Regions from separate parts of the Ochrobactrum vermis genome, predicted to be linked through region 2. Evidence: predicted binding sites of a transcription regulator. Region 2 holds the regulator's gene; each other region holds the start of a gene.
The links. Region 2 encodes PhoB, which activates phosphate uptake and scavenging genes when phosphate is short. Its sites were predicted from a motif close to TGTCATNNANCTGTCAT; they were not measured.
Positions count from the first base shown of each region.

Region 1 (7,488 bases), 1.9 Mb from region 2:
AAGCGCGTAAAAAGCTTCGAGCTTTACTGCCCGGAACGGCTTGTGCCCTTCTACGAAAAGCTCGGCTTCGTGAAGGGCACATCCTCTCTGCTTTTCAACCAGCGTTAGAATGGTTTCAGTTCAATCTTCCACAAACCGGCGCAGGCGCTGGAGTGCGTTATCCCACTGGCTGGAAACGGTTGCGAGATAGGCGCGGGCGTCGATCAGCGGGGCAGCTTGCAGGCGAAACCTGCTCTCCCGTCCGACCTTTTCCCGTTCGACCAGTCTTGCCTGTTCGAGCACCGACAGGTGCTTGGTGACGGCCTGCCGGGTGATGCTGCCATTCTGCGAGAGCACCACAATCGAACGGCTTTCGCCATCGCTCAGGGTTTCTATGAGCGCCAGCCGGGTCGGATCGGCTAGCGCTGCAAAAACGATGGAGATGTCCGTGCCTGTCATCTCTGGCCTGTCATGCATTTTCGACGTGTCTTTTGATATTGCCAACCTGTTCCTCCCAGCCGCCCTCGTTCATGCGCAACGCCAGCGGTCGGCGTTCGGCAGGCAGGGCGTCGAAACCGCTTTCGACGACCGTCAGCCGCGTTCCGGCCTCGACTGGCTCCAGTTTGAATTCCACCAGCGTCGGCGGTTCCTTCGAATAGTCGATGCTGCGGTCTATGGCGTAAGGATGCCATGTGAAGGCGAAATAGGTTGGAGCTTTCATTTCCTTGATAAAGGATTCCCAAGGCTCCTGCTCGAAGCCGGGATAGGTGATGCGTCCTGACGAGTGGGTGCCGACGACGAATGGACCGTCGATCTTGACCTGAAACCAGCTCCCGAATTCTTCATGATCGGTGAGCGCACGCCATACGCGGTCGATCCCTGCATGAATGTCGACGGTCTTCACGATGCGGTCTGTATTGCTTGCAATAGTCATGATATGCATCCTCCGTAATTGGCAACTCAACGGTTGCCAATATAAAGCGATCGAGAAAATACGCAACTAAAAAGTTGCGTATTTTATTCCGGCGCCGGAGCCTTGTCGGGAAGCGGAAACAGCGTCACGAATTTTTCAGCCAGGGAACGGTCGCCTATGACCTTGAGAACATTGGCGCTTTCCAGAGCGGAAAGAGGTTGTCCGCCATAGATCGCGGCAGCCAGCATCCGTGGTGAACTTTCAAAATGCAGATCGTATTTCTGCGCAGTGCCGCGCTCTATCCGAACTCCTTCATCATCCAGATAGGCGGTGAAATCCTCCCCATCCAGACGGAGGCCGATCACTGCGCGCAGACCGAGAGACCTGTCATGATCCATCATGGTCCGCAGCGAAAGCAGGAAGGAAGCGGTTGAAATCGGCAGGTTGGGATTATGTTTTGGTGAGCGTGCAGCCCAACGACCCAATGTTTGAAGAATTGGTTCACTTTCATAACCCCACTCGGTCAGTTCGTAGACCTGCACCGATGCCGGAGGGGGGAGTTTCGTCTTGCGCAGTATGCCCGCCTCTTCCAGCCCTTCTAGCCTCTGCGTGAGGACATTTGCACTCACGCCCGGCAGATCAGCCCTCAGATCACTGAAGCGTTTAGGGCCGAACATCAATTCGCGCATGACCAGAAGAGACCAGCGTTCCCCAATCAAATCAAGGGCATGGGCCGCAGCGCAGGCATCGTCATAACTGCGTTTGGCGGCTGGCTTTTCCGATTTGGTTACTTTTTCTAACTTCATGGTTGCTAATTATAACTTATCTGCCATTATGTACAAGCGAACTTTGAGTTCTTCCTATGCCAATTGCGTGACTTGCCTAGGCCCGGAAGGCTCAAGAATCGGATGTATACCGGGTCTGAGACTCACAGCTCGACCTTATCGCCGGGGGAGCAGGGCAGGCGATAGATAATCGTAAAATAAGATCGGGCCGTGTAGCCCGCCAACGGAGGAAATTTTATGCCGAAAATGATTTTCGTGAACCTGCCAGTGAAGAATGTTGCGAAGTCCACCAGCTTCTACGAAGCCATAGGTGCTACCAAGAACCCCATGTTCTCGGACGACACGGCTTCCTGCATGGTTTTCTCGGACACTATCCATGCGATGATCCTCGACCACGAAAAGTTCAGCCAGTTCACCCCGAAGAAGATCGCCGATGCCAGCACAATCAGCGAAGTGCTGGTCTGTCTGTCTGCAGAAAGCAAGGCAGAAGTCGATGCGACAGTAGAGAAAGCGGTAAACGCTGGCGGAAAGGCCGATCCGGGTCCGAAACAGGATTACGGCTTCATGTATGGGCGCAGCTTCGAAGATCTTGACGGTCACATCTGGGAACTGATGTGGATGGATATGGAAGAAGCCAGCAAGGTCATGGGCTAGTGGTCTGATTCCGAAAACAAATACCTAGTGCCTTGTGCATCCTTACGGGCGCACAAGGCAGTCTAGTCTTCTAATCTATTGAATCTATGCATCGGCTTTTCGAAAACCGAAACCGATTTTCAGGCCGATGCGGTAGGGAGGAGAAAATGTCAGGTCTGACAATTTGTCTCTGGTTCGACAGGCAGGCTGAAGAAGCTGCGAACCACTATGTTTCGATCTTCCGTGCCTGCGGAAGATCGGCCTCCGTCGATGGTTTCATCCAGTTTGAGCACACCCACCAGCCCGAAGGCACCAATGTGGTTGTTGCGAACTTCACGCTCGACGGACAGGCGATATCCGGTCTCAACGGCGGGCCGACTTTCAAGTTTTCCCCGGCAGTCTCGCTTTTCGTCCAATGCAAGGATCAGGTGGAACTGGACATGTTCTGGGAGAAACTGATGGAGGGCGGTGCGCCAATGGAATGCGGCTGGCTGACGGATAAATATGGCTTCTCGTGGCAGGTCGTGCCGCAGATGCTGCTGGATGTCCTGCAGAATGGAACTGCCGAACAGCGCCAGCGGGTCGCCGATGCCGTGATGAAGATGGTCAAGCTCGATGTTGCGACGCTCGAAGCGGCGCGCGACGCAGCTTAGTTTCGTATGGCCGCAATGGCATCATAGCCATAGAGCCAGTCCAGATCCTTCAGGAAACTATCCGGGCTGCGTATGGCGAAGAGCGTATTGCGGCCAATCGCGAATATGCCGGTTGCGTGATAGGCGAACCGGTTCAGCTGACCACGCTTGGCGACTGCCGTGATCCGTTCCTTACGGGCGATGTCGAAACGCTTCAGGCCTGCTTCGCGGTCGCGGCTGTCCAGCGCTTCGGCGAGTGCTGCGGCATCCTCGATTGCCATGGCGGCACCTTGCGCCGCAAAAGGTGTGACCGCGTGCGACGCGTCACCCAGAAAGATCGTCCGGTCCGGTCCGATGAATTGCGCGTCCGCCATTTCGAAAAGCGGCCAGTAGGTCCATTCATCGGCAGTCGCCAGCACATCGCGAACGGGCGCTCCCCAATCCGCATAGATAGAGCGCAGACGCGCCGGGTCGCCGGTTCTGGACCATACTTCGCCGGGATTTTCGCCTGTCGTGATGGCGACAAAATTGACGAAATCGCCGCCCTTGACCGGGTAGGCGATGAAATGCGCCTGCCTGCCCAGCCAAGCGGAGACTGCATTGCTGGTCGCAATAGCGGACGAAAACGACGCGGGCAGGGCTCTAGCTGCAAGGGTTGTGCGCCAGGCAATATGGCTGCTGAAGCGTGCCTTGCTGTAGCCCGCCTTTGAACGCTCCGTCGACCAGACGCCATCACAGGCGATCAGATAGGCGGCATCGAAGGATTCTTCGGAATTGCCATGGCGGATGGTGGCTGCCACGGCGCCGTTTTCAACGTGATGGCTTGTGATTTCAGCGCCGAGGCTGATCTCTATGTCCGGCTCTTCGCGGCAGGCATCGAGCAAGGCGGATTGCAGATCGGCGCGATGGCAAACGACATAAGGATGATGCCAGCGCTGACGAGCCTTGTCACCAAGCTTCATTTCCATCAGTGCGCGCGCATTGCGCCCATCCATGAGGTAGAGCGCCTCAGGCGTTACAGCTTGCTTGGAAAGTCGGTCGGCAATGCCGAGCCGTTCCAGATGGCGCATTGCATTGGGCGCAAGTTGCAAGCCTGCACCGACTTCCGAAAGGGTTTCAGCCTTTTCGACAAGCCGGACATTCCAGCCACGCGCTGCCAGCTCCAGTGCTGCCGACAGACCGGCAACTCCGGCCCCAGCGATCAATATGCGCCCTTTGCTCATGTCGATGAGATCATCCGGCATTCAGCCTTATGAAGGCTGTTTGGATTAAGCAGCCTTATCAGCAGGTGCTTCGTAAACGCAGCCAGCCGGAACGGTTTCGTCGGCATGCAGCTTGGCGTTGTAGCGATAGAGCGTCGAGCAATACGGGCAAACGACTTCGCTTTCATCGCCCATGTCGAGAAACACGTGCGGGTGATCGAAAGGTGGGTTTGCACCGACGCACATGAATTCCTTCACGCCGATTTCGATGGCAGCATGGCCGGCGTCGTTCTGGAAGTGAGGAATGATGTGATCGGACATGATATGCTCCGGTTCTGGTCGATGGCGGTATGAGCATGGTCTTGAGTCCGGTTCCGGGCGAGATCATGCATAGACATTGGCATGCGTGTACCGCGAAAGTCTTGTTTCCGGAAGCGTTTTCATCAATTCTGAGGACATTTCAGGCTAATTGCTATCAAACTGTCATATGACAGCCATAGGCTTAAGGCAGAGCCGGAATATTCCGGTGGAAGTCGGGATAGGAAAAATGAGCGAAAACAGCGTTATGGCGAGCGAAACCCCCAACGTGACTGAAGGCGGGACACACGAGATGACAGCCGGCTTAGCCCCCAACCCAGCCATTGTTCCCGGCATGGAAGCAGGCCCCGCCGTTCACAAAGCTTTGAACGGCGAGTTGATGCAAAGTGCCGACCGTTTCGTCAATCGCGAGTTTTCCTGGTTGCAGTTCAATCGGCGTGTTCTCGAAGAAGCCGCGAACATGCGGCAGCCACTACTCGAACGCCTGCGCTTCCTGTCGATTTCCGCCGCCAATCTCGATGAATTCTTCATGGTCCGCATCGCCGGTCTCGCCGCTCAGGTGCGCGCCGGTGTGGCGCTGCGCAGCGCCGATGGACGCACGCCGCAGGAACAGCTCGACTTCGTTCTGGATGAAGTGGGGCGCTTGCAGGAAGAACAGCAGCAACGCCTGCGCGCGTTGCGTGAGGAACTGGAACAGGACGGCATCGAGATCGTCCGCCCATCAGCGCTTTCAAGGCCGGAAAAGGATTGGCTTGAAAACCACTTCCTCGAAACAATCTTCCCGGTCCTGACGCCGCTCTCGATCGATCCGGCGCATCCGTTCCCTTTCATTCCTAATCTCGGCTTTTCCATCGCCCTGCAGCTTGCGCGACGTGCCGATAATCATCCGATGACGGCGCTCCTGCGCATCCCGGTCGCGCTGAAGCGCTTTATCCAGTTGCCGACCGACCAGCAGAGCGTTTATCGCTTCATCACCATCGAAGACGCGGTGAGCCTGTTCATCGGGCGGCTTTTTCCCGGTTACGAGGTGCGTGGCGCCGGTACGTTCCGCATCATCCGCGACAGCGATATCGAAGTGGAGGAAGAGGCCGAAGATCTCGTTCGCCTCTTTGAGACAGCGCTGAAGCGTCGCCGCCGGGGACAGGTGATCCGCATCGAGTTCGACGGCGAAATGCCGGAGGCCTTGCGTATTTTTGTGGCCACGGAACTCAGCGTTTCGGAAAGCCGCATCAGCGTGCATGAAGGCCTTCTGGCGCTCAACATGATTTCGGAGATCGTTTCGATCCCGCGCGAAGACTTGAAATTCGTGTCCTATAATCCGCGTTTCCCGGAGCGTATTCGCGAGCATGGCGGTGATTGCTTTGCAGCGATTCGCGAAAAGGACATCGTGGTTCATCACCCGTATGAATCTTTCGACGTGGTGGTGCAGTTCCTGCGTCAGGCGGCGGCAGACCCGGATGTGCTCGCCATCAAACAGACGCTCTATCGCACCTCCAATGACAGCCCGATCGTGCGCGCGCTGGTCGATGCCGCCGAGGCGGGCAAGTCGGTGACGGCGCTGGTCGAGCTGAAGGCGCGCTTCGATGAAGAAGCGAATATTCGCTGGGCACGCGATCTGGAACGCGCAGGCGTGCAGGTGGTGTTCGGTTTCATCGAGTTGAAAACCCACGCGAAAATGTCGCTGGTCGTGCGCCGCGAAGACCAGAGGCTGCGCTCCTATGTGCATCTGGGCACCGGCAACTATCACCCGATCACAGCGCGCATCTATACCGATCTGTCGTTTTTCACGTCGGATGCGGATATTGCCCGCGATGTGGCGCATATCTTCAATTTCATCACCGGTTATGCCCAGCCGGCAGAAGAGATGAAAATTGCGATTTCACCTTTCACGCTCCGCGCGCGAATCCTCAAACACATTGAGGACGAGGTTGCGCATGCGAAGGCCGGGCGTCCGGCGGCGATCTGGATGAAGATGAACTCGCTTGTCGATCCACAGATAATTGACGCGCTCTATATGGCGAGCCAGGCTGGCGTGCAGATTGATCTGGTTGTGCGTGGTATCTGCTGTCTGCGTCCGGGTGTTCCGGGGCTTTCCGACAATATTCGCGCCAAGTCGATAGTTGGGCGTTTTCTGGAGCATAGCCGTATTTTCTGTTTCGGAAACGGCAATGATCTGCCTTCCGACAAGGCCATCGTCTATATCGGTTCCGCCGACATGATGCCGCGCAATCTCGACCGCCGCGTGGAGACCCTTGTTCCGATCACAAATGCCACAGTGCAGCAGCAAATCCTGTCGCAAATCATGTTTGCCAACATAATTGATAACCAACAGAGCTATCAGCTACTTGCGGACGGCACCTCTCGCCGGATAGAAAAAGAAGCAGGAGAGGAAGCTTTCAACGCGCAGGAATATTTCATGACCAATCCTAGCCTGTCGGGTCGCGGAAAGTCGCTGAAGTCTTCGGCCCCCCGCCTTATCGCGCATCGCAAGCGCGCGCAGGCGGAAAGAAAAACGACTGTATGAGCGCAGCTTTAGCACAAGGCCGCCTGAAGGGACTCAAGCCCGTCGCGGTCATCGACATTGGCTCGAACTCGATCCGTGTCGTCATCTATGAAGGCATCGTCCGTTCGCCGACGGTGCTTTTCAACGAAAAGATTCTCTGCGGCCTCGGAAAAGGCCTGGCGAAGACCGGCAAGCTTAACGAGAAATCCGTTGAAGCGGCGCTTCGTGCGCTGAAACGTTTTCGTGCGCTCGCAGAACAGGCCGGTGCGGTTTCCATTCATGCGCTGGCCACAGCCGCTGCGCGTGAAGCGAAAAACGGCCCGGATTTCATCGCACAGGCAGAGGCTATTCTCGGTCGTCACATCGAAGTGCTGTCCGGCAAGGAAGAAGCCTATTACTCGGCGCTCGGCATCATTTCCGGTTTCTATCAGCCGAAGGGCGTGACAGGCGATCTTGGCGGCGGCAGCCTTGAGCTGATCGCAGTGGACGACCATGAAGTGGGCGAGGGGATCACCTTGCCGCT
Region 1 is NZ_PCOC01000001.1:870,689-878,176, forward strand. Features, by position in the region: gene CQZ93_RS04205 (GNAT family N-acetyltransferase) at 1-108, shown strand, start outside; gene CQZ93_RS04210 (ArsR/SmtB family transcription factor) at 121-438, opposite strand; gene CQZ93_RS04215 (SRPBCC family protein) at 449-913, opposite strand; gene CQZ93_RS04220 (winged helix-turn-helix transcriptional regulator) at 997-1,698, opposite strand; gene CQZ93_RS04225 (VOC family protein) at 1,915-2,331, shown strand; gene CQZ93_RS04230 (VOC family protein) at 2,478-2,963, shown strand; gene CQZ93_RS04235 (FAD-binding protein) at 2,960-4,165, opposite strand; gene CQZ93_RS04240 (zinc-finger domain-containing protein) at 4,211-4,465, opposite strand; gene CQZ93_RS04245 (RNA degradosome polyphosphate kinase) at 4,755-6,986, shown strand; gene ppx (exopolyphosphatase) at 6,983-7,488, shown strand, end outside.
Region 1: the regulator PhoB is predicted to act here: its motif matches at 4,626-4,642, upstream of CQZ93_RS04245 (RNA degradosome polyphosphate kinase).

Region 2 (7,488 bases):
CTATCGGCGTCGCCGCTTCGATTTATCTGGAAGAGTTCGCCAAGAAGAACCGGTTCACCGACATGATCGAGGTGAACATCAACAATCTGGCGGCCGTACCGTCCATCGTGTTCGGTCTGCTTGGGCTTGCGGTCTTCATCAACTTTTTCGGCCTGCCGCGTTCCGCGTCGCTGGTTGGTGGGCTGGTGCTGACGCTGATGACACTTCCCACCATCATCATTGCGACCCGTGCTGCCCTTCGCGCAGTGCCACCGTCGATCCGCGCCGCAGCTCTTGGCCTGGGCGCTTCGAAAACGCAGATGGTGTTCCACCACGTCCTGCCGCTTGCCGCACCCGGCATCCTGACCGGTACCATTATTGGTCTTGCCCATGCGCTCGGTGAAACCGCGCCGCTTCTGCTGATCGGCATGGTGGCGTTCGTCGCCGACGTGCCGTCGACACCGATGGACCCGTCGACCGCTTTGCCGGTGCAGATCTATATGTGGGCGAACGAAGCAGAACGAGCCTTTGTGGAACGCACGTCAGGCGCTATCATCGTCCTGCTTCTGTTCCTTGCCGTGATGAACATTGCAGCAATCATTCTGCGCCGCCGCTTCGAGCGCCGCTGGTAAACGGGAGTCGAAAGCTATGAATCTGATGACCGAACGATCTCTCGAGAAAGCCGTAGGAGAAAAAATGAACGCCAACGCCAATTCCATAAAGATGCGCGGCGACAAGGTCTGCGTATTTTATGGTGAGAAGCAGGCGCTGTTCGACGTCGATCTGGAAATCCAGGAAAAGATGGTCACGGCGCTGATCGGCCCTTCGGGCTGCGGCAAGTCCACCTTCCTGCGTTCGCTCAATCGCATGAACGATACGATCGAAGGCTGCAAGGTCGGCGGCAAGATCACGCTCGACAATGAGGACATCTACGATCCGAAGATCGATGTCGTCGAGCTGCGCGCCCGCGTTGGCATGGTGTTCCAGAAGCCGAATCCGTTTCCGAAGTCGATTTATGAAAATGTCGCTTACGGCCCGCGCATTCATGGTCTCGCCCGTACCAAGGCCGATCTGGAGGAAATCGTCGTGACGAGCCTGCAGAAGGCGAGCTTGTTCGAGGAAGTGAAGGACCGTCTGCACGATGCTGGCACCGGCCTTTCCGGTGGCCAGCAGCAGCGCCTCTGCATTGCGCGCGCGATTGCGGTGAGCCCGGAAGTCATTTTGATGGATGAACCGTGCTCGGCGCTCGATCCGATTGCTACCGCCAAGGTGGAGGAGCTGATCGACGAGCTGCGCCAGAACTATACGATCGTGATCGTCACCCACTCCATGCAGCAGGCTGCCCGCGTTTCGCAGCGCACCGCCATGTTCCATCTTGGCAATCTGGTCGAAGTGGGCGACACGGAAACCATGTTCACCGCGCCGACCGAAAAGCGCACGCAGGACTACATCACCGGACGCTTCGGCTAATCCGGAACTGCGCTCAAACAGATAGACAGTGCGGCTTCCCCGCAATTTATATTACGAGGTCTACTATGCCGTCTCAGCATACCGTTCGCTCCTACGATGAGGAATTGAAGTTTCTCACCCATAAGATCGCCGAAATGGGCGGACATGCGGAACGTATGGTCGAGCAGTCGGTCGCCGCTATCGTCAATGCGGACAATGCGCTCGCACAACGCGTTATCTCCGACGATCTGATCCTCGATGCCAGTGAGCGCGAGATCGACGACAAGGCTGTGATGATCATTGCCAAGCGCCAGCCCATGGCTGTGGACTTGCGTGAAATCATCGGCTCGATCCGCATCTCTGCCGATCTGGAGCGTGTCGGCGATCTGGGCAAGAACATTGCCAAGCGCGTTGCCGCCGTTTCGGAATCGCGTCAGCCGGTAAAGCTATATCGCGGCCTTGAAACCCTGGCCGAACTGGCGCTGACCCAGCTCAAGGATGTGCTCGACGCCTATGCGTCGCGCTCGGTGCAGCAGATCAATGTCGTTCGCGATCGCGATGACGAGATCGACGCCATGTACACGTCGCTGTTCCGCGAACTGCTGACTTATATGATGGAAGATCCGCGCAATATCTCCGCCTGCACGCATCTTCTGTTCTGCGCGAAGAATATCGAGCGCATCGGCGATCACGCGACCAATATCGCGGAGACTGTCTATTACATCGTGACCGGCCTGCAAATGCCGGCCGAACGACCCAAGGAAGACCTGAGCCACGGCATTGTCGTGGATGAGGCGCGTAAACCCTGAACTACAGCCGACCGAACTTCGGTCCGGCGGTTGAGAATGAGTGAATAGCGCGGCGGCACGCGGTCGATTGGGGGATTGTATCTAGCGCCCGCCGAAATTGGATAGGGAAATACTGGATGTCACAGGCACCCAAAATCGCTGTGGTGGAAGACGAAGAGGCGCTGAGCGTCCTGCTTCGCTACAATCTCGAAGCAGAGGGCTATCAGGTCGATACGATGCTGCGCGGCGACGAGGCCGAAATCGCCTTGCGCGAGAACGTGCCGGATCTGCTCATTCTGGACTGGATGCTGCCAGGCGTGTCAGGCATCGAGCTTTGCCGCCGTCTGCGTCAATGGCCTGAAACGGAGCGCCTGCCGATTATCATGCTGACGGCGCGTGGCGAGGAAAGCGAACGCGTTCGCGGCTTGAGCGTCGGCGCAGACGATTATGTCGTGAAGCCATTTTCGACGCCGGAACTTCTGGCGCGCGTCAAGGCCATGCTGCGCCGGTCCAATCCAAGCATTCTTTCTCACGTGCTGAAAGTGGGTGATCTCGTTCTCGACCGCCAGCAGCATCGTGTCTATCGCAAGGAAAAGGAAGTTCGCCTTGGACCGACGGAATTCCGCCTGCTCGAATATTTCATGATGTCGCCCGGTCGTGTTTTCTCGCGAAGCCAGCTTCTCGATGGGGTCTGGGGACCGGATATCTATGTGGATGATCGCACGGTGGACGTCCATGTCGGACGGTTGCGCAAGGCGATCAATGTCGGTCGCGCGCTTGATCTGATCCGCACCGTCCGCGGCGCCGGTTATTCTTTCGGCTGATCGACGCAGTCGTCTACGATTTCAGGAATTGAACTTATCCGGTCCGCCACGGCTCTCGTGGTGGGCCGTTTTTGCTTGCGGCGGAGCTTTGTGAAGCGCAGGTCGGTGTCATCCGATTCGCATCGGGACGGTCGAAACAGGCGTTGAAAGCCCGGTCTCACGCGATGTTACAAGCCTGTTTCCAAAGTTGACATGGTGCAGCGGAACCTCTCTCAAAACAGAAATTCCGCAGATCATTTGAAGCACCATGAATGTGCTTGCAAAAAATGCGCAAGCAAAAGCGAATTAAGGCAGCGATATGGCGTGTATTGCGAGACTTTGAATCTCATTAAATCAATATCTTATCTGAATTGATAGATACTGTTAAGAAATTGTTAATATATTTAAAGGGCTTGTAGGCATATTCGCACTCTCGATTCGGAATTGTTTTCGGACGTTTCAGCCGTCCTCAGCATTGTTGGGATTTGACCCTTCGCCTTTTTTTGGCCTAAAAATTCCAAAACCTTGAATTCGATTGAGCGACAGTAGGGCGTGTGATTTTGATCTTCGTCCTCTTTGACTTGCACCGCAGTCAGACGTTCGAGCGCATCGTTCCAGATGTGTTTGCCCGAATGGATGACTGGATCAGTTAAGGGTCCTAACATGAGACTGAGCCATTGACGCGCGCCGCGAAGTGGAAATTGCCCGTTCTTATCGGGCTAGTGGTTGCGCCTTTCGTGGTGACCGGTTGCACGACGACTGGAACCTCGGGAAAAGCCAATTCGGAAAAGACGGCGGCAAGCCACGTCAAGACCGTCAATGGCGTGAAGACCTATACCTACACCGCACGGGACAAGAATTGTCTTGAGCGTGCGATGTTCTTCGAATCCAACCGTTCGAGCTCCGATGGCCTTCTGGCTGTCGGCACGGTCGTCATGAATCGTCTCGCATCGGGCCGTTATCCGGATACGATTTGTGGTGTGGTCGGTCAGAAGAACCAGTTTGCACCTGGTGTTCTTTCACGCCAGATGAATTCCAAAGCGCTGCCGGACGTCCAGGCCGCCGCAGCCGCAGTCCTCAAAGGGGAACGGCATCCAAAGTTGAAGAATGCCATGTTCTTCCACACGGCTGGCCTGAAATTTCCCTATAACAACATGCATTATGTGCTCGTCGCGGGTGGCAATTCCTTCTACGAGAAGCGCAATCGCGACGGTTCGCTGCAAAGCCCGGTTCCGCAGGATCCATACAATCTCGCTCTGGCCTATTCACCGCAATCACCTTCTGTTCCGCAAGATGCATCCTATGACGTGACCTTGCCGCAGACAGGACCGGTTCCGGGAACGGAACCAACCGTTCAGGTGGCGCTTGCGGAAGCTGTAAAGGCTCAAAGCGTGGAACAGAATGTCGGTGCTGGCCCGCAGGCTCGCGGCGACCGTCTGGCGCGTCATCGCGGTGTTGCAGCGCCTCAACAGGAACAGCCTGTGCAGATGGCCTCCTACCAGTCGCAATTCGATACGACTGCCCCGCAGGCGGCATCGCTCGGCTATGCGCCTGCAAGCCAGAAGCAGGTTGACGCCATCGGCGCGCTCCTTCTGTCCCAGGACCGCCCGGAAGCACCGCTCTAAGAAGCGTGTTTATAATCGGACAAACTGAAACGCCGGTCTGATTTCATTCAGATCGGCGTTTTGGTTTCATGGGTGACCGCTGTCCCTTTCCGGAGAAGCTTTCAGGGCCGGTAGATCACCATCGGTGCGTCGTAGAAATCGACCTGGTTCTGCCAGGCGCGCCGGTCGGCTCTGCGATCGAGGTCCAATCGCATGAGACAATTGGCGAAAGCGTCGGTCTTGGCCTTGAAGCCATAGCTGCGGCAGGTCTGCTCGTCGGCGGCGCGGCGTTGCTCGGGCGTCATGGTAACGCAGCCCGCAAGTAGGCTGGTTATGCAAAGTAGGATAAGCACTTTCCGGTTCATCGCCGTTACTTTCCTCGTGGCGCTCACCGCATCGTTATCGTGCGTGGTGCGATGAAATTATACGAGCGTATCCCGATAAGTGCGAAGCATCTTTCGGGAAAAAGCGCTAAAAAAATGGGTCGAGCATTTCCAATGGTTCAATCCAGACAGGAAATGCTCTAGGCGCTAGAGCAACGTCAGCGATTTCGGTAATCTAATCACGTGGAATCGAATCTTCCCGCTTTGTCAAAACCATGGATAGGGAAGAGGCAGACCTTCCTCGACATCTCGGTCATTCTGCCAGAGACGCTTGTCGATATCGCGTTGGAGATCCCGCTGTCCGAGGCATTTTTTGAAAGCTGTCGTCTTCGGTTTATATCCCGCAGTATGGCAGAAATTCTGATCCATAGTGCGAAGTTGCGCGACGGTCTGAGTCGAGCATCCGGTAATTGCAGAAAAGGAAAATAAAATAAAATAAGAAATATTCTGGTGTTCATAATCACTCCAAAGAAAAATGCACTTCTATGTATATTTGAAGGTGTTTACATTGTAATCACCAGTTTTTAATACCAATTAATTTCAGTTTGTTCACCCAAGAAGGCTAACATATGGAGATTCGTCAATACATGGGCAACAATTCATTCGTGAATGCCATTCATCCGGTGAAACTTGAACGTCTGGCGGAAGTCGCTGTTCGCGTTGGCCTGCAATTGCGCGAGGGGCAAGATCTCGTCATCACCGCACCGGTCGTCGCGCTGCCGCTGGTTCGGCTGATTGCCAAGCATGCCTACAAGGCCGGGGCTGGACTGGTAACACCATTCTTCGCGGATGACGACATGGCGCTTGCCCGTTACGAGAACGCGCCTGACGCGAGTTTCGACCGCGCAGCGAGCTGGCTTTATGAAGGCATGGCAAAGGCCTATTCGGACGGCGCTGCCCGTCTGGCAATTGCTGCCGATAATCCCATGCTCCTCTCCAGTCAGGACCCGGCCAGGGTTTCACGCGCCAACCGCGCCAATTCGAAGGCTTATCAGCCGGCACTCGAAAAGATCGCCGGTTTCGACATCAACTGGAACATCGTCTCCTATCCCAACCCGGCATGGGCAAAGCTCATGTTTCCAAACGAACCGGAGGACATTGCGACCCGCAAGCTGGCCGATGCGATCTTCGCGGCTTCACGGGTCGATGTCGACGATCCAGTCGGTGCCTGGGCGGCACACAATGCAGCGCTCCGCACGCGCACCCGCTTCCTGAACGGCAAGGCCTATAGCGCCTTGCATTTCAAAGGCCCGAATACCGATCTGACGGTCGGACTTGCTGATGGTCATGAATGGCACGGCGGCGCTTCCACCGCGAAAAATGGTATTACCTGCAATCCGAACATTCCGACGGAGGAGGTGTTCACCACGCCTCATGCGCTGCGCGTCGAGGGGTATGTGACGAGCACCAAGCCTCTATCGCATCAGGGCACCCTGATCGAGAATATTGCGGTTCGCTTTGAAGGCGGACGGATCGTCGAGGCAAAGGCCAGTCGCGGTGAAGAAGTTCTCAATAAAGTGCTGGATACCGATGAAGGCGCCCGTCGTCTGGGCGAAGTGGCACTTGTGCCGCATTCCTCGCCGATCTCGCAAAGCGGACTTCTGTTCTACAACACCTTGTTTGATGAAAATGCTGCAAGCCACATCGCGCTCGGCCAGTGTTATTCCAAATGCTTTGTCGACGGCGCAAAACTCACGCCGGAACAGATCAAGGCGCAAGGTGGCAATTCAAGTCTGATCCATATCGACTGGATGATCGGCTCTGGCCAAATCGACGTCGATGGCATCAGCGCCGATGGAACCCGTGAGCCGGTCATGCGCAGCGGTGAGTGGGCAAGCTGATCCGGGAAATAGAGGAGGCCGGGAATTTCCCGGCCTTTTATTTGATTCAGGCTTTATCGATATTGGGGAATTATGCCATTCGCAGGCCGTCAGAACCCCAATGTCAGTTCTTTTCCTGAACATGGGCCTCGAGGAACCACAGCGCCTTGTCCAGACTACGGGATGCGGCGGTAAAAATATCCGCTGTATCGTCGTCACCTGCATCGTCCGCATCCTTGATCGACTTGCGCAAGAGATTGGCAACATCGCCATAGCGTTCGATCAGGGCAAGCAGATGGTCGTGAACGGCATAGATATCGGTCGGATATGGCTTGAGTTTGCTTTCCTTGGCCACGACCTGCGTGGTGCCATAGGCCGTCCCGCCGATCTGCACGGCACGCTCGGCAATCGTATCGACATGTTCGTCGAGATCGTCACGGAAACCGTCGAGCATTTCATGAACAGCGATGAACTGCGGCCCCTTGAGGTTCCAGTGAGCCTGTTTTGTGATGAGGGCAAGATCGATGGTCGCGGCAAGGTTTTCGTTGAGCAGCGCGATCATTGTCGTCTTCGTATTGGAAGGAAGATCGTTGCGGGTTGCATGCATCGACGTCTTGGACATTTTATCCTCATATCCTTTTGCTCGATCCGGCTTGGAGTGG
Region 2 is NZ_PCOC01000001.1:2,776,220-2,783,707, forward strand. Features, by position in the region: gene pstA (phosphate ABC transporter permease PstA) at 1-611, shown strand, start outside; gene pstB (phosphate ABC transporter ATP-binding protein PstB) at 676-1,449, shown strand; gene phoU (phosphate signaling complex protein PhoU) at 1,515-2,237, shown strand; gene phoB (phosphate regulon transcriptional regulator PhoB) at 2,354-3,040, shown strand; gene CQZ93_RS13865 (cell wall hydrolase) at 3,697-4,644, shown strand; gene CQZ93_RS13870 (hypothetical protein) at 4,746-4,988, opposite strand; gene CQZ93_RS13875 (aminopeptidase) at 5,594-6,847, shown strand; gene dps (DNA starvation/stationary phase protection protein Dps) at 6,951-7,448, opposite strand.

Region 3 (7,488 bases), 2.6 Mb from region 2:
TTCTGATGTGTTGCCCTTCGGCGTCGAGGCTGGCATGTTCCCTCCGGTTTCATCTGCGGGAGAACCTCGATAGCGCCAGTCAGGCATCGTGTAAACAGTGCTTCGAGGAATAGATATTCATCCAAAAACGATGGAATACGAAATTTTATAACTTTAGCCTCGTCGGCTAAGCAATAAATGAAGGTTTTTAAATGGAAACGACGGCTAACGAAAACACCTCGGAAGCGGAAGACAATGCCGCCGAGGCAGCGCCCGTTCGCCTGACGCCCATGATGGAACAATATATCGAGATCAAGGCGGCGAATGTCGATTCGCTGCTCTTCTATCGCATGGGTGATTTCTACGAGCTGTTCTTCGATGACGCAGTGGAGGCATCAGCAGCACTGGGCATCACGCTCACCAAGCGCGGCAAGCATCTGGGCGAGGATATTCCCATGTGCGGCGTGCCGTTCCATGCTGCCGACGATTATCTGCAGAAGCTGATCGCCAGGGGCTATCGCGTCGCTGTCTGCGAACAGGTGGAAGACCCGGCAGAGGCGAAGAAACGTGGCTCCAAATCGGTGGTGAAGCGCGATGTGATCCGTCTCGTCACGCCGGGTACGCTGACCGAAGAAAAACTGCTGGATCCGTCCGAAGCCAATTTCCTGATGGCGATGGGACGCACACGCGGCGACGGCGCGCTGGCGCTCGCCTGGATCGATATTTCAACCGGAACCTTTCGCGTGGCGGAAACCACATCGGACCGGCTTTTCGCCGATGTGATGCGGGTAGACCCGCGTGAACTCGTCGTGGCCGACAGCGCCTTCCACGATGAGGAGCTGCGTCCGGTCTTCGATCTGGTCGGCAAGGCTGTGACGCCGCAGCCGGCGACCCTCTTCGACAGCGCAGCCGCTGAGGCGCGCATCCAGCGCTATTTCAACGTGGCAACGCTCGATGGTTTCGGCCAGTTCAGCCGTCCCGAACTCTCGGCCATTTCCGGCGCAATCGCCTATATCGAAAAGACGCAGATTTCAGAGCGCCCGCCCTTGATGCGGCCCGAACGTGAACATGAGGGTGGCACGCTTTTCATCGACCCGGCCACGCGTGCCAGCCTGGAACTTGCCCGCACCATGTCGGGCAATCGCGATGGCAGCTTGCTGAAGGCGGTTGATCGCACGGTGACCGGAGGTGGTGCGCGGCTTTTGGCGGAACGGTTGACCGCGCCGCTGACCGACCCCAAGGCAATTGCGTTGCGGCTCGATTCCGTTTCCTGGTTCCTGAGCGAGCAATCGCTCTGCGAGGCCATGCGTGCGGAACTGAAGGGTGTGCCGGATATGCCGCGCGGACTCTCGCGTCTCGCCGTCGGACGCGGTGGGCCACGCGATCTGGGAAGCCTTGCCCGCGGCTTCGAGGCCGCGCATATCATTGCGAGCCTGCTGGAAAGCGCCTTGCTGCCCGATGAACTGGCGCATGCCCGCGATGCTGTCAGCGCCATGCCCGCCATCTTTACTGCTCATCTCGACCGGGCTTTGGCCGACGAATTGCCGCTTCTGAAACGCGACGGTGGTTTCGTGCGTGGAGGTTATAATTCCGAACTCGATGAAATGCGGGCCTTGCGTGACCAGTCGCGCCGGGTGATCGCCGGTCTGCAGGCCAACTATATCGAAGAGACCGGTATCAAGTCGCTGAAGATCAAGCATAACAATGTGCTTGGCTATTTTATCGAGGTGACGGCCAACAATGCCGGGGCGATGACCGATACGGATGAAGCCAAGGGTCGCTTCATTCATCGCCAGACCATGGCTAATGCCATGCGCTTTACCACGACTGAACTGGCGGAACTGGAGAGCAAGATCGCCAATGCCGCCGACCGCGCATTATCCATCGAGCTTGCCGTGTTCGAGGAACTGACGGCGGAGGCCGTCTCCCACGCCGATAGTATCCGCGCCGCCGCATCGGCGCTTGCGGCTTTCGACGTCTCGGCATCGCTTGCCGTGCTGGCGGAAGAGCAGGGCTATTGCCGTCCTCAAGTCGATGACAGCCTGTCCTTCAATATTGTGGCTGGTCGCCATCCGGTCGTCGAGCAGGCGCTGCGACGTCAGGCGGCCAATCCGTTCGTCGCCAATGATTGTGATCTCTCGCCACAAACGGACGGCGGAAATGGTGCGATCTGGCTTCTGACCGGTCCGAACATGGGCGGTAAGTCGACTTTCCTGCGCCAGAACGCGCTGATCGCGATCCTTGCCCAGATGGGCTCATTTGTACCTGCTGGTTCTGCGCAGATCGGTGTCGTGGACCGGTTGTTCAGCCGCGTCGGTGCTTCCGACGACCTCGCGCGCGGGCGCTCGACCTTCATGGTTGAAATGGTGGAAACGGCTGCGATCCTCAATCAGGCGGGCGAACGCTCGCTGGTGATCCTCGATGAGATCGGGCGCGGTACGGCCACTTTCGACGGACTGTCCATTGCCTGGGCGGCCGTTGAATATCTGCATGAGAAGAACCGTTGCCGGGCGTTGTTCGCCACGCATTTTCATGAAATGACGGCGCTTTCGGAAAAGCTGGAGCGGCTTTCCAATGTCACCATGCGGGTCAAGGAATGGGATAATGATGTCGTCTTCCTGCATGAAGTGGCAAAGGGTGCTGCCGACCGGTCCTACGGTGTGCAGGTGGCGCGCCTCGCCGGTCTGCCGGAAGCGGTCGTCAACCGCGCGCGCGATGTGCTGCATCAGCTTGAAGCTGGCGAAACATCCGGCAAGGCGGACAAGCTGATCGACGATCTGCCGCTGTTCTCGGTCGTCTTGCAGCAGGAAAAGCCGAAGCCGCAGGCATCGGCAAAGGACAGCGAACTGGCGAAAGCCGTCTCTGGTATCAGTCCCGATGAACTGACGCCCCGAGAAGCGCTGGACCTGATCTACAAGTTGAAAGAACTGGCCGGAAAGGCGTGAGCTGGGCTTCAGAAGCAAAAAGGCGAAGCAGATGCTTCGCCTTTATTATTTACACGAAGCGGTTCGCTTCAGCGCCGTAATAGGTAATGTAGCGGCTGGAAATGCGCTCAATCGGCAGGATGATGAACACGTCGGTTGTGCCGAATGCTTCATCGATCACTGCGCCGTCCCCGATCATCGCACCAAGACGCAGATATCCCTTCACCAAAGGCGGCATCGAGAACAAGGCAACCTTGTTGTTGATGGCTTCCTTCGGCATCAGGTCCATGGCCTGATAGCGATTGGGCAGGGCACGAACGTCCCAGTCATCCGTGGCGCGGCAGTTGTGATGGAGGAATGACAGGCCGAGCGCGTGCGCAGCAGGCACAGCGCCGTGGAACGAAGCGCAGCCGAACATCACATCGATGGAATGGCGGCGGCAATAGGCCCACGCACCTTGCCACAAAAGCTCGACAGTACGCTTGGAACGATATTCCGCTTTCACACAGGAGCGACCCAGCTCAAGCAGACGAAGGTTCGGACGCGAAAGCGCGAGACGCTGCACGTCATATTCGTCGGCAGAGTAGAAGCCGAGTGCCTTTTCCGCCTGATCGCTGCGCATCAGACGATAGGTGCCGACAATCTGCTGGTGCTCCGGTACGGGCAGGGCTGTGTCGTAAACGAGCAGATGATCGCAAATAGCGTCGAAGCGGTCGGCATCACGAAGCTCTGCGGCTTCGATGGTCTCCCGGCGTGCGCCCATTTCTTCGAAGAAGACACGGAAACGCAGTTCCTGCGCGGCCTCGATAGCCTCGCGTGAGTTTGCAAGCCGTACTTCCAACGATCCGATGCGTCCCAGAACGATGGGATCGCCGTTGGACGCGAATAGCGCCTGTTGTGCTTCTAAGCCTGACATGACCGTATCATCAATGATTTGCTGGTCCATTCCAAGCAGTACTGTCATGATGATCGCTCCTGATTTGTCTATTCACGTATTCCTGAACGGCTTTCCCACTGATATTTCAGCAGGAGATAGAGGATTCCAATCCTCACCCGGTCTGATTGCGTGGACAGGATGTCCAGTTCGACCGAAGCAGTACAGATTCAGTGCTACGCGACGATGACAGAAGCATGTCACCAATGTGTCCATTCGGGTGGCCGGACCTTATCCCCTTCAAAAAGCTCTTAATTTCACGAGATCAAATTATGCGAAAGGTCTGAAGTGATCAAGCCGCGCCGTCAGCGGGCAGCCCGTTCGCGCCGCCAGCCGAGAAATTCCTCCAGAATTATGAGGCCGGCGCCGATGGTGATGAACGTGTCGGCGAGGTTGAACACGGCGAATGACCATGTTGGCAGGTGGAACAGAATATAGTCCACGACGTAACCGTGCATCACGCGGTCGATGAGATTGCCGATCGCACCGCCAACCACGAGCGCAAAGCCGTAGCGTGCAAAGATGCGGTCCGGTGCGTTGGTCCACCACAGATAAAGCACGAACAAAATAACTGCGGCGGTGAGCGCGACCAGTCCCCAATCGTGCAGCCAGGCGAGCATTGAAAAGGCAATGCCTTCATTGTGTGTGCGGAACAATGCAAGAAACGGCAGCAGGGCGATCTGCTGGCCATAACCCATCCGTGTTTCCACCAGATGCTTGACGCCCTGATCAATCAAGACTGTGAGAACGACGACGACAAGTGAGGACCAGACCGCGTGCCGCTTCATCCAGATGCCCTTTCATCGAGCGTAAGTGCGTCGCGACGGATTTCGTAGAGCATAACGCCGGTGGCAATTGCGAGATTGAGAGAATCTGCACGACCTGCCTGTGGAATGCGCGCGAGCTGGTCGCAAGCGTCGGCAAGATTGTCTGGCAGGCCTTGCTGCTCATTGCCCATCATCAGCACGACGGGCTTGTTGGCATAGGGAATGGTGCGATAGTCGACTGCACCTTTCAGATGAGTGCCGACGACGAGGCCGGAAAAGCCCTTGCGCCAGTTGAGGAAGTCGGCTTCCGTTGCCTTGTAGAGCGGCAGGGAAAAGACTGAGCCCATCGTGGCGCGCACGGTTTCCAGCGAATAGGGATCTGTGGTGTCGCCGATCAGAATAACGCCCTTGGCGCCGACCGCATCAGCGGTACGGATGACTGTACCCAGATTGCCGGGGTCGCGCACGCGGTCCAACGCGATGTAGACCTCGCTGTTCTTCGGCTTGAGACTTGAAAGCGGCCGGTACTGCTGCTCGAAAACGCCCACCACCACCTGCGGATTGTCGCGGCGGGTGATGGTAGCCATGATTTTTTCGGTTACTTCCAGCACCAGCCCGCCCTTGGCGAAGGTGCGGGCGGCGACCTGTTCGACCATTTTGTTGCCTTTGCCGGACTTGGCGAAGACCAGTGTCTTGATGCGCCAGTCCTGTTCCAGTGCGTCAATGACAAGCTTCAGCCCTTCGGCCAGAAAAACGCCCTGCTGGTCGCGGAATTTTTTCAGCGCCAGCGAGCGCAGGTCTTTCACAATAGGATTGGTGAGGCTGGTGACTTCCTTCACCTGGCCTACCTTCGAATATTCGGCACGAGAGCCGCTTTTGGAAAAATCGTCGTCACGGCTCATTTTGCTACCCAGCGGCTGAACATGGATGTGGAAAGCGCGCGTCCGCCAGAATGATCGTTCGAACGTTCGCGCAGAATAAGTTCGCCCGATTCGACCGTGCCGCCAAGGCCGGTGAAACGGTCGCGCATCAGCTCGTGAATGGCGAAGAACGATGCGCGGATCGAATAGGCAGTCAGGATGACGGCCAGCGGCTTCGGCGTCAGGATGGACCGGCAGGTATCGACCATGGCGGGCAGGTGCTCGAACAACTGCCAGACCTCGCCACTCGGTCCACGTCCGTAGGCAGGCGGATCAAGCAGGATGATGTCATAGAAGCTGCCGCGCCGTTCTTCGCGCGCCACGAACTTCATCGCGTCTTCGCAGATCCAGCGGATCGGCTTGTCGGACAGCCCGGCCATTTCCTGGTTTTCACGCGCCCAGTTGATGGCTTTCTTGGACGCGTCGACATGGGTCACTTCCGCGCCCGCACGTGCGGCCACCAGCGAGGCGACACCGGTATAGCCGAAAAGATTGAGCACCTTCACGCTACGTCCGGATTTGATCCCTTCCCGGATAAGCCCATCCATATACGACCAATGCGCGGCCTGTTCGGGGAACACACCGACATGGCGGAATGAGGTGAACCGGCCATGAAAGGAAATTCCGTCATGCTGCATAGGCCATGTTTCGCCGAGCGGCACTTTCGGAAACGCCCAGCGTCCCATGCCCTCCTCGTCGGTATTGCCGGTGAAGACGGCATCGGCCTGATCCCACTCCTTTTGCGGCAGGCTCGGCAGCCAGATGGCCTGACCTTCCGGGCGGACGATCCGATAGGGGCCATATTGCTCAAGCTTCAACCCGTTGCCGCTGTCGAGAAGCGCATAATCGGCAGATGGTTCGGTTTCGAGGATGACCGGTAATTTCTCGCCCGGGCGCGGGCCGGTATAGGGCTTGATTTCGCGCAGCAGGGAGACAGGACGTTCCCGCTCTTCGGTTATCGGCTTGGGCGCGGCCTTGGCGAATTGTGGGCGCGGCTTTTTGAAAGGCGCACCTTTACTCTCAAGCTTGCCTTCAAATTTGCGCTCTGGGCGTGGCGCATCATTTCTTGCGCGCTCGAAGCTGCGTTCCTGCTTGCCGCCCGACGGCTTTTTGCCTTTTCCTCTTGGCGTCTTCACCCGAAACTCCAATCATCATAATTGAGGTCTAGGTAGGATAAACAAGGCCAGTGGGGAAGGGGAAAACGACGTTCAATCGCGCACAAAAGGCTTTTCAAGGTTTGGAAACCCGGAAGTTTTGCTTCCGGGTTTGAGAATAGAGGGCGTTTCAGGAGTTCGCGACCGATATGTTGCGTTTTTCGGCGGCGGTGCTGCGTTCAAGCAGACGCGCCGCTTCCTGCTTGTACATGCGCTCCTTGCGGCGATGCTTGCCCTGCGTGAGCCAGGTCACCAGGGAACCGATGACGACACCAAGAAGAAGTGCGCCAAACAACCAAAGGAACAGCGGCGCATTATAGGACAGAGCGGGATTGCCTGGGTTGAACGGGTCGATCGTGAATTGCACCGATGCACGATTGGCAACCGACAATGCGATCAGTACCACTGCGAGCGGTACCAGAACGACGATGGCGATGATGCGTTTTGCCGCCATGATGTCTATCAGACTGCGCCGTTGAGACGGTCGCGCAGCTCCTTGCCGGTCTTGAAGAACGGGACCCACTTTTCTTCCACGTCCACCGTTTCGCCGGTGCGCGGGTTGCGGCCGCTGCGTGCAGGACGGTTCTTCACCGAAAAGGCACCAAAGCCGCGCAGCTCAACGCGATTGCCGTCGGCAAGGGCATTTGTGATCTCGTCGAATACCGCGCCCACGATGTTTTCGACATCGCGCTGAAAGAGATGCGGATTACGGCTGGCGATAATCTGAACGAGTTCCGATTTGATCACGGCTTTAAACCCCTGTTCTTCTGTTTGTTTCATCCGGTATCTACCGGATATTGTGTAAGTTTG
Region 3 is NZ_PCOC01000001.1:176,997-184,484, forward strand. Features, by position in the region: gene CQZ93_RS00805 (NADP-dependent malic enzyme) at 1-36, opposite strand, end outside; gene mutS (DNA mismatch repair protein MutS) at 192-2,924, shown strand; gene olsB (l-ornithine N(alpha)-acyltransferase) at 2,974-3,867, opposite strand; gene lspA (signal peptidase II) at 4,143-4,625, opposite strand; gene CQZ93_RS00825 (TrmH family RNA methyltransferase) at 4,622-5,506, opposite strand; gene CQZ93_RS00830 (RsmD family RNA methyltransferase) at 5,503-6,660, opposite strand; gene CQZ93_RS00835 (LapA family protein) at 6,809-7,132, opposite strand; gene CQZ93_RS00840 (integration host factor subunit beta) at 7,141-7,425, opposite strand.
Region 3: the regulator PhoB is predicted to act here: its motif matches at 4,024-4,040, upstream of olsB (l-ornithine N(alpha)-acyltransferase).

Region 4 (7,488 bases), on a different contig from region 2:
CCGGACAGTCATTCGCGAAGCACTGAAAGTACTGGAGGCCAAGGGCCTGGTTCGCGGACGCTCCCGTGTCGGTACCGTTGTTTGCGAGCACGACGAATGGAACATTCTGGACCCGCAAGTCATAGAATGGCTTGGGGATCGGGTTGTTGAATTCAACTTGCTCGATTGTGTGCTGGAAGCAAGGCGTTGCATTGAACCGGCAGCCGTCGTTCTCGCCGCAAAAAAGGCTACCACGCAAGAAATTGCGGATATCGAGAAAGCCTGGCAAATGATGCGAGACGCTGAGAACGATATTGGAAGCTTCACGGAAGCTGACGTGCTTTTTCATTCATGCTTGCTCAAAGCCAGCCACAACCAGGTTTTTCGTCAGCTCTCGCATACGATCAGCGCAGCTCTCAAATACTCGCTTCAAACGTCCAATGAGATTGCAGATACACGTGACGATGCCATCGCAGCTCACGGCAATCTGGTAGAGGCGTTGCGGATGCGGGATGTGGCCAAAGCAATCGAAGCCATCAAGCTGGTGCTCGACATGGCGGAAAAAGATCTGGATCAGGCCAAAATCACGGCATCGTAAACTCGGGAGACAATCACCCCGATCACACTCATAATCAGCCGGCAAACAATTTTTCCGGACAATTGCATATCGCAATCATAATTTGCTTCTTGCTATCTCCATAAATGCTCTGATGAGCGCGCCTGAGCTTCGCTCATTCAGGCATATGGCAGCTTCGTCCATGAACATTTCGCCGGAGTTAATCTGGATTGCCTTCAACCGCATGTCGGCACTGAATTCGGCTTTGGAGACGAAGCCGACACCGGCACCGCTCGCAACGATCTCCCGCACGGCTTCGCGCCCTTCAGCTTCGATGACGGGCATCAGTTGAATACCCTTGCTTGCAGCAAGTTCCTCAAGCTTCTTGCGCGTCTTCGATCCCTGTTCGCGGAAGATCAGCGGCATTTCCGCGAGCTGCTCCAGGGTCAGGGCCTGTGCTTTGGATGCCGGATGATTGACCGACGCAAAGGCAATGATGGGCGATGAACTGAGTTTGTGTATCTCGAAATCCTGGGAATCGGGAACTTCTCCCAGGATGCCTATATCGGCTTCATAACTATAAAGAGCCCTGACGACTGAATCGGTATTCCCCGTATTCACATTGATTTTCACGTCCGGATAGCGATCGCGGAACACACGCAGAATGCCCAGGAGATGATGCGCCGCATCGGCAAAAATAGTCAGATTTCCAGTCCTGAATGCGCGCGACTCGGACAGCAATTCATTTGCCTGTTTCTCTACCTCGAACAAACGATGGGTAATTTCGAGAAGCCTTTGACCAGATTCCGTGAGCGTGACTTGTTTCTTATGTCTGTAAAAAAGCAGGATGTCATATTCGTCTTCGAGCTTGCGCACCTGATCGGAGATCGCAGGCTGCGTGAGATAAAGCGCTTCCGCAGCGCGCGAAAAGCCGCCGTAAATCGCCACATAGTGAAAAGCACGTAGTTGCACGTATCTCATCGCATGACACCTTGCTCATCGGAATTATCATAAATTAAATTTATGGACTGATCTGAAAGAACGATTTTACAAATACTCTTTCAAATCACACTTTATGTCCAGCCATTTGAAGCAAGTCCGATCGCGGCGAGACCGCGCGGAGCTTGATTGACACTCAGATGAAACGCTGGAACAGGAGGTTCAAGCACGATGGCGCTCTATGATATAGCTATTGTCGGTGGGGGCATTATCGGCCTTGCCCATGCTTACGCCGCAGCAGTTCGGGGCAAGAAAGTGATCGTGCTGGATCGGGATGCGCAGAACAATGGAGCGTCGATCCGCAATTTCGGATTTGTAACGATAACCGGCCAGGCACCGGGCGATTGCTGGACCAAAGCGCGGCGCACGCGTGAGATATGGGAAGATGTTGCCAATGCTGCCGGCATCGACATTCTTCAACGCGGCATGTTGCTTGCCGCTCGACATGGCCCGGCAGAAACACTCATCGATGCATTTCTGAAAACGGACATGGGTTCGGAGTGCAAGAAGATTACAACAAGAGAGGCACAACAACGCGTGCCGAACTTGCGGCCGGAGGCCGCTCAGTTCGCTCTATCCAGTCCGCATGAGATCCGCGTCGAATCCCGAGAAGCCCTCCCCCGTCTGGCCGCTTTCCTGCGTGAAAAACTGGGTGTTACATTTCAATGGAATACCCATGTTCACGCGGTCGATGCACCATCGATCCTGACAAGCAACGGAATTGTCGAAGCAGACGTGGCAATAGTCTGTCCCGGCGATGATTTCACGGGGCTCTTTGCCGAGCGGTTGCAGAAGTATGAACCGACACGCTGCAAGTTGCAGATGCTGCGCATTGCTTCGCAAGCAAGAGCAAAATTCGAGGCAACGATTCTCTCCGAGCTTTCACTCGCGCGTTCATCAGGCTATGCTGGGCTTCCAGCGCTGACCGAACTGCAACTTCAGTTGAACAGCGAGATGCCCGACCAGCGCCTGAACGACATCCACTTGATCGTTGCACAATCGTCCGATGGTTCGCTGGTCGTCGGGGATAGTCACCATTACGCCAAGACGCCCGATCCTTTTGGCTCAACCGAAGTTGAGGAGTTCATGCTTGCAGAGCTCGACCGCGTACTGGCGTTGCCGGGACGCAGTGTTTCCACACGCTGGGTCGGCACTTATGCATCCGCGCCCGGGCGCTGGCGCATCACGGATCAACCATCGGATGCAGTGCGGATCGTTGTCGTCACGAGCGGTTGCGGTGCTTCAACGTGCTTTGCAATTGCTGAAGAAACAATTGACGGCCTGTTTGGCAGCCAGGCCATCAATATGAAAAATTCTGTACCTCAACTGGTTTGACGGCGGTTTTAAACAGATGAACGGTTCTTTGGTCCTTTTGCATCTGGCCGGTGCAGTTGCGCTTTTGCTTTGGGCGACGCGGATGGTGCGGACCGGGGTGGAGCGTGCCTATGGCGACCGGCTGCGCAGACGCCTGCGCAACCAGATGCAGAACCCGCTGCTTTCCGTTGCCTTCGGCCTTGCCCTTGCTATCGCCCTGCAAAGCTCGACAGCGGTCACGCTTCTCGTCGGTTCATTCGTCGGTTCAGGTTTTGTCAGCGGTGTCGCAGGCCTCATGGCCGTGCGTGGCGGCGAGCTTGGCTCCGCCCTTGTCGTCAAGATCCTGAGCTACGATCTCACGCTTCTGGTGCCGCTCTGCCTGGTCATCGGCACAGGTATCTTCATGACCACCGAGCGCCGCGACTGGCGCCAGATCGGCCGCATTCTGGTCGGCATCGGTCTTCTCATCATGTCGCTGGAAATGACCGGCCAGGCCACAGAGCCGTTGCGGCAAAGCGAATTGCTGCCAGTCATCGTCGACTATCTGTCCGGCGATCCGATCACAGCCTATCTGCTCGCAGCCCTGATGACATGGCTGTTTCATTCCAGCGTTGCCGCCGTCATCCTGCTCACCACCTTTGCCTCGCGCGGGCTGATCCAGCCCGAACTTGCCGTGGTGATGGTTCTGGGCGTCAATCTGGGGTCGTCGATCATCGCCCCGATCCTGACCCGCCATGCGCCGCCGGAAACCCGCGTCGTGCCGCTCGGTAATCTTTTGATGCGCGGTGCCGGATCGCTCATCATGCTGGTGCTTTACCAGACATTCAAACCGTCGGTCGCCTTCCTTGGCGCCGATCCGGTCTCGCAGGTGGTCAATGCCCATATCCTGTTCAATGTCATCGTGATGATTGCCGGCATTCCGCTTTCCGGCCTCGTACTGCGCGCAACCGAGGCGCTGGTTAATCTCAATGCGGGCAAGAACGCTCCGGCTGCACAGCAACCAATCGAGATCGAACAATATAGCGCGCTCGATACTGCCGTTCTCGACCGGCCCTCGCAGGCGCTCGCCAATGCAACCCGCGAAGTGGTCGGCGTCTGCGACACGATCGAAGTCATGCTGCGGCGGATCATCGAGCTTTATGAAAAGCCCGATCAGCTGCGGATCGATGAGCTGGAAGCCCTCGATGACCGCGTGGACAAGCGCCATGCCGCGATCAAGCTTTACCTGACCCGGCTTGCAACCCATGAGATGACCGACTTCGAGTCATTGCGCATGCAGGAACTGCTGGGCGCATGTGTGAAGCTTGAACAGGTAGGCGACATCATCGTGCGCAACATGCTGGTGCATGTTCAAAAGAAGATGGACCACAAACTGGAGTTCACCGAGGAAGGCTGGACGGAACTCAGCCATTTCCACGCCATGGTTCTGGCCAATGCGCATATGGCGTTCAACGTGATCGTTTCACGCGACGGGCGCACGGCCCGCCAGCTCGTGCAGGAAAAGGACCGGCTGCGGGAACTGGAAAAGCAGACCAGCCTGCGCCATTTCACCCGGCTGCGTGAAGGCGCCACCCGTAGCCTTGAAACCAGCACCATCCATCTCGACACGATCCGAGACCTCAAGCAGATCAACTCGCTTCTCGCCTCAATGGCCTATCCAGTCCTCGAGGAACAGGGCCTCCTCAGCGATACGCGCCTTAAGACGGTCCGACAAGTTGGCCAGCTTCAGGATTAGAGCGCGTTTCGATCTGATTGGATCAGATCGGCGCTCTAATTTCTTCTATTTCAATCATAATCTTATCGATCCTCGTTTCACTCTGGTCGGATTATGCTCTAAGAGAGCACCACACCCAAACGGATGTAGACAAATTACCGGCTCTTCTTTTGCGTCAATTAACGGCACAATAGCCCTTGATACCGAAAGCCTATGAGTATGACTCATGGGTTTTTGGTTAAGCCCGAGTGGCGATTGAACTTCTTCAAGGCGTGATGCGTCAGCATCTAAGCGCCTTGGTATGAGCCGAAAAATTCTCAATACCATCGAGGATTGGACGCTTGCGAGGAGAAATGGTGATGAATGATCTGCGTCCCATATCCAATGAGACCCTCAATGTCGGCGGCGTCCAAGCCACATCTTTAGGCTCCACCGCCGGACATCTGGCGCTCGTGCCGACGTGGCTCCCTTTCGATGTAGCATCAGGTGCAACCGGTAATTCCGCCGGAAGTGGTGGAATGGGCCTTAGCGTTGGCGTCATCAGCAGCGACGCTTCTGCCATATTCGTTCCGTCGAATACTGCCATTGCCGGGCCGGGCGCCGAGGTTGGCGCAGATCAGTTCAACAATGCGTTGATCAACCAGCATGTCGTTGAGATGGCAGGATTGGGCGGCGACGGAGGAAACGGTAATGCTGTGATCGGCGGGACCGAAGGTGCAACCTCCAATCACGCGGGAAGCGGTGGCAACGGTGTTTTTTTTGGTGGACTGGTCAGTTCCGATGTGGCCGTCTTTGCTCCGGTCAATACTGCGGTCGCGGGTGGGTCTGGTTCCATCGCATCCGCCAACCAGACCAACAATGCGGCCTTCCTGCAAGGCGCGGACCAGATGGCAGGTATCGGCGGCTCAGGCGGAGACCATAACCTCGCCGGATCCGTCTCTCCAATACATACAGACACAGGACCCACCTATCTTTTCACCGGTGACAATTACGCCGGGCACGGCGGAGCGGGTATCTTTGCTGGTACCATGATCGATGTGAATGTTGCAATTTTCTCGCCCATCAATATTGCTGTCGCTGCCGCTGGCGGCAATGCAGACGCCCACCAGACAAACAATGTGATTTTTGATCAGGGCGGCACGCAGATTGCCGGAATCGGCGGCAATGGCGGTGGCTTCAACATGGCCTCGGACACAATTTTTACCGGCAGTACGGCCTCGGGAAGCGGTGGAGACGGTGTTTTCGCCGGCAACCAGGTGGATGTGAGTATCGGCTATTTCCACCCGATCAATATTGCAGTTCCCGCTGGTGGAACCGCCGACGCCCAGCAGATAGACCATCTGCTTGTCGATCAGCATGCTCTGCAGATTGCCGGGATCGGTGGTTCGGGCGGGCACGATAATCTGACCGACGCCAGCCATGATGCGCTTCTCGCGAATGATATTCTTGCTCTTCTTCACGTTTGATACGTGCCCACTTGATAGGTGCCATCCGCCCCCACCCTAAAGTAGGTACCCGAATTTCTAGCTAGTTCCGCAGCATCAACACGCGCACTCTTTGAACACGGTCGGTAGCGGTATTTTGCCAATGTCTCATCTGGAAATGCGGACTGCCAAGACCGGTGTTCAATCCGAAACAGGGCCGGGGCCATAACAGGGAGGACTTAGACGATGCCTATTCCGAGTGTTTCCGACACAATTCATCTCAGTGACGTTTACGCAGGCGATGCGAATGCCGGTAACGGTGCTGACGGCTATAATTATGGGAATATCAACTACAATCCCAGTGCGGTCGTGGCCAATACGCAAAGCGTAACAGGCGCAGCTGTAGATGTGCATAGTGGCGATTCCCCGTGGTTAAACGCAACCTGGGATGCAGGTCATGCGGGAGACGGTGGTGGAGCCGATGCAGCCAATGGCTTTCTTGCCAATATCACCAATAATGGCGACGGCGGAGCCGGCGGCGACGCGAACTCCAACGGCAGTCTGGGTTCTTCAAGCGGCGGCAATGTAGCAGCCGGTCAGGCGGATACCAGCGCCGTTCAATATACCGAACTTCTGGCCGACCAACACGCGACGATCCTTGCGGGTGTCGGTGGCAACGGCGGAGACGGGAACATGGCTCGTGGAGGTGATATTTCCTCTGCGCTTGTGCATTCGAACCCGGAAACGACGACAACGACCACCACGACCAACGATATTGCGAGCTTTGTCGACAGCTTTAACGACAATTTTCACGATATCGATCTAAGCCACCTGCCACTCTGACTGGCGGTTGGTTTTGTCGGGTAATCGAAAAGCTTGATTTGGGAGCAGCGACTGAGGTCGTTGCCTCCCATTTTTCCCACATATTTCCAACTGGCTGACGGGCATCGTGAGCGTACGTTAGAGCGCATCCCGGAAAGCGCGAAGCGGTTTTCAGAAAAGATGCACATTAAAACAAATGCTTAGAGCACCGATCTGGTTCAATCAGATCGAAGCGCGCTCTAACATCGGAGATATCGATGGAGGCGGGCCGATGACGGCGGCATTTACGCAAGCACGCTATACGGTGACTCCATTGGTCGCTGCCCTGCGTCGGTGTACCGGTGCCTTCGGCTTGGTTTTCGCCTATAGTTGCGGTTACAATATTTTTCTGCTCGCCCCCTCCATCTATCTTCTTCAGATCTATGACCGTGTTCTGTCGAGCCGCAGCGTCGATACCTTGGTGATGCTGACTATCATCATCGCGATTGCAGTTATTGTCGGTTCTCTGCTCGATATCGTACGTCGTGCCGCGCTTTCCCGGATCGGTAGCTGGGTCGACCGCCAATTACGGCCTATCGTGATGAATGCGTCGTTCGAATACGCGGCGCGCGCCGACGCCGGAATGGCCGCTGAAAATTATCGTGACCTTTCCGTCTTGCGCCAGTTTCTGGATTCACCAT
Region 4 is NZ_PCOC01000002.1:35,951-43,438, forward strand. Features, by position in the region: gene CQZ93_RS14325 (FadR/GntR family transcriptional regulator) at 1-577, shown strand, start outside; gene CQZ93_RS14330 (LysR substrate-binding domain-containing protein) at 653-1,516, opposite strand; gene CQZ93_RS14335 (TIGR03364 family FAD-dependent oxidoreductase) at 1,706-2,869, shown strand; gene CQZ93_RS14340 (Na/Pi cotransporter family protein) at 2,886-4,583, shown strand; gene CQZ93_RS14345 (hypothetical protein) at 4,922-6,028, shown strand; gene CQZ93_RS14350 (PE-PGRS family protein) at 6,233-6,829, shown strand; gene CQZ93_RS14355 (type I secretion system permease/ATPase) at 7,080-7,488, shown strand, end outside.
Region 4: the regulator PhoB is predicted to act here: its motif matches at 1,664-1,680, upstream of CQZ93_RS14335 (TIGR03364 family FAD-dependent oxidoreductase).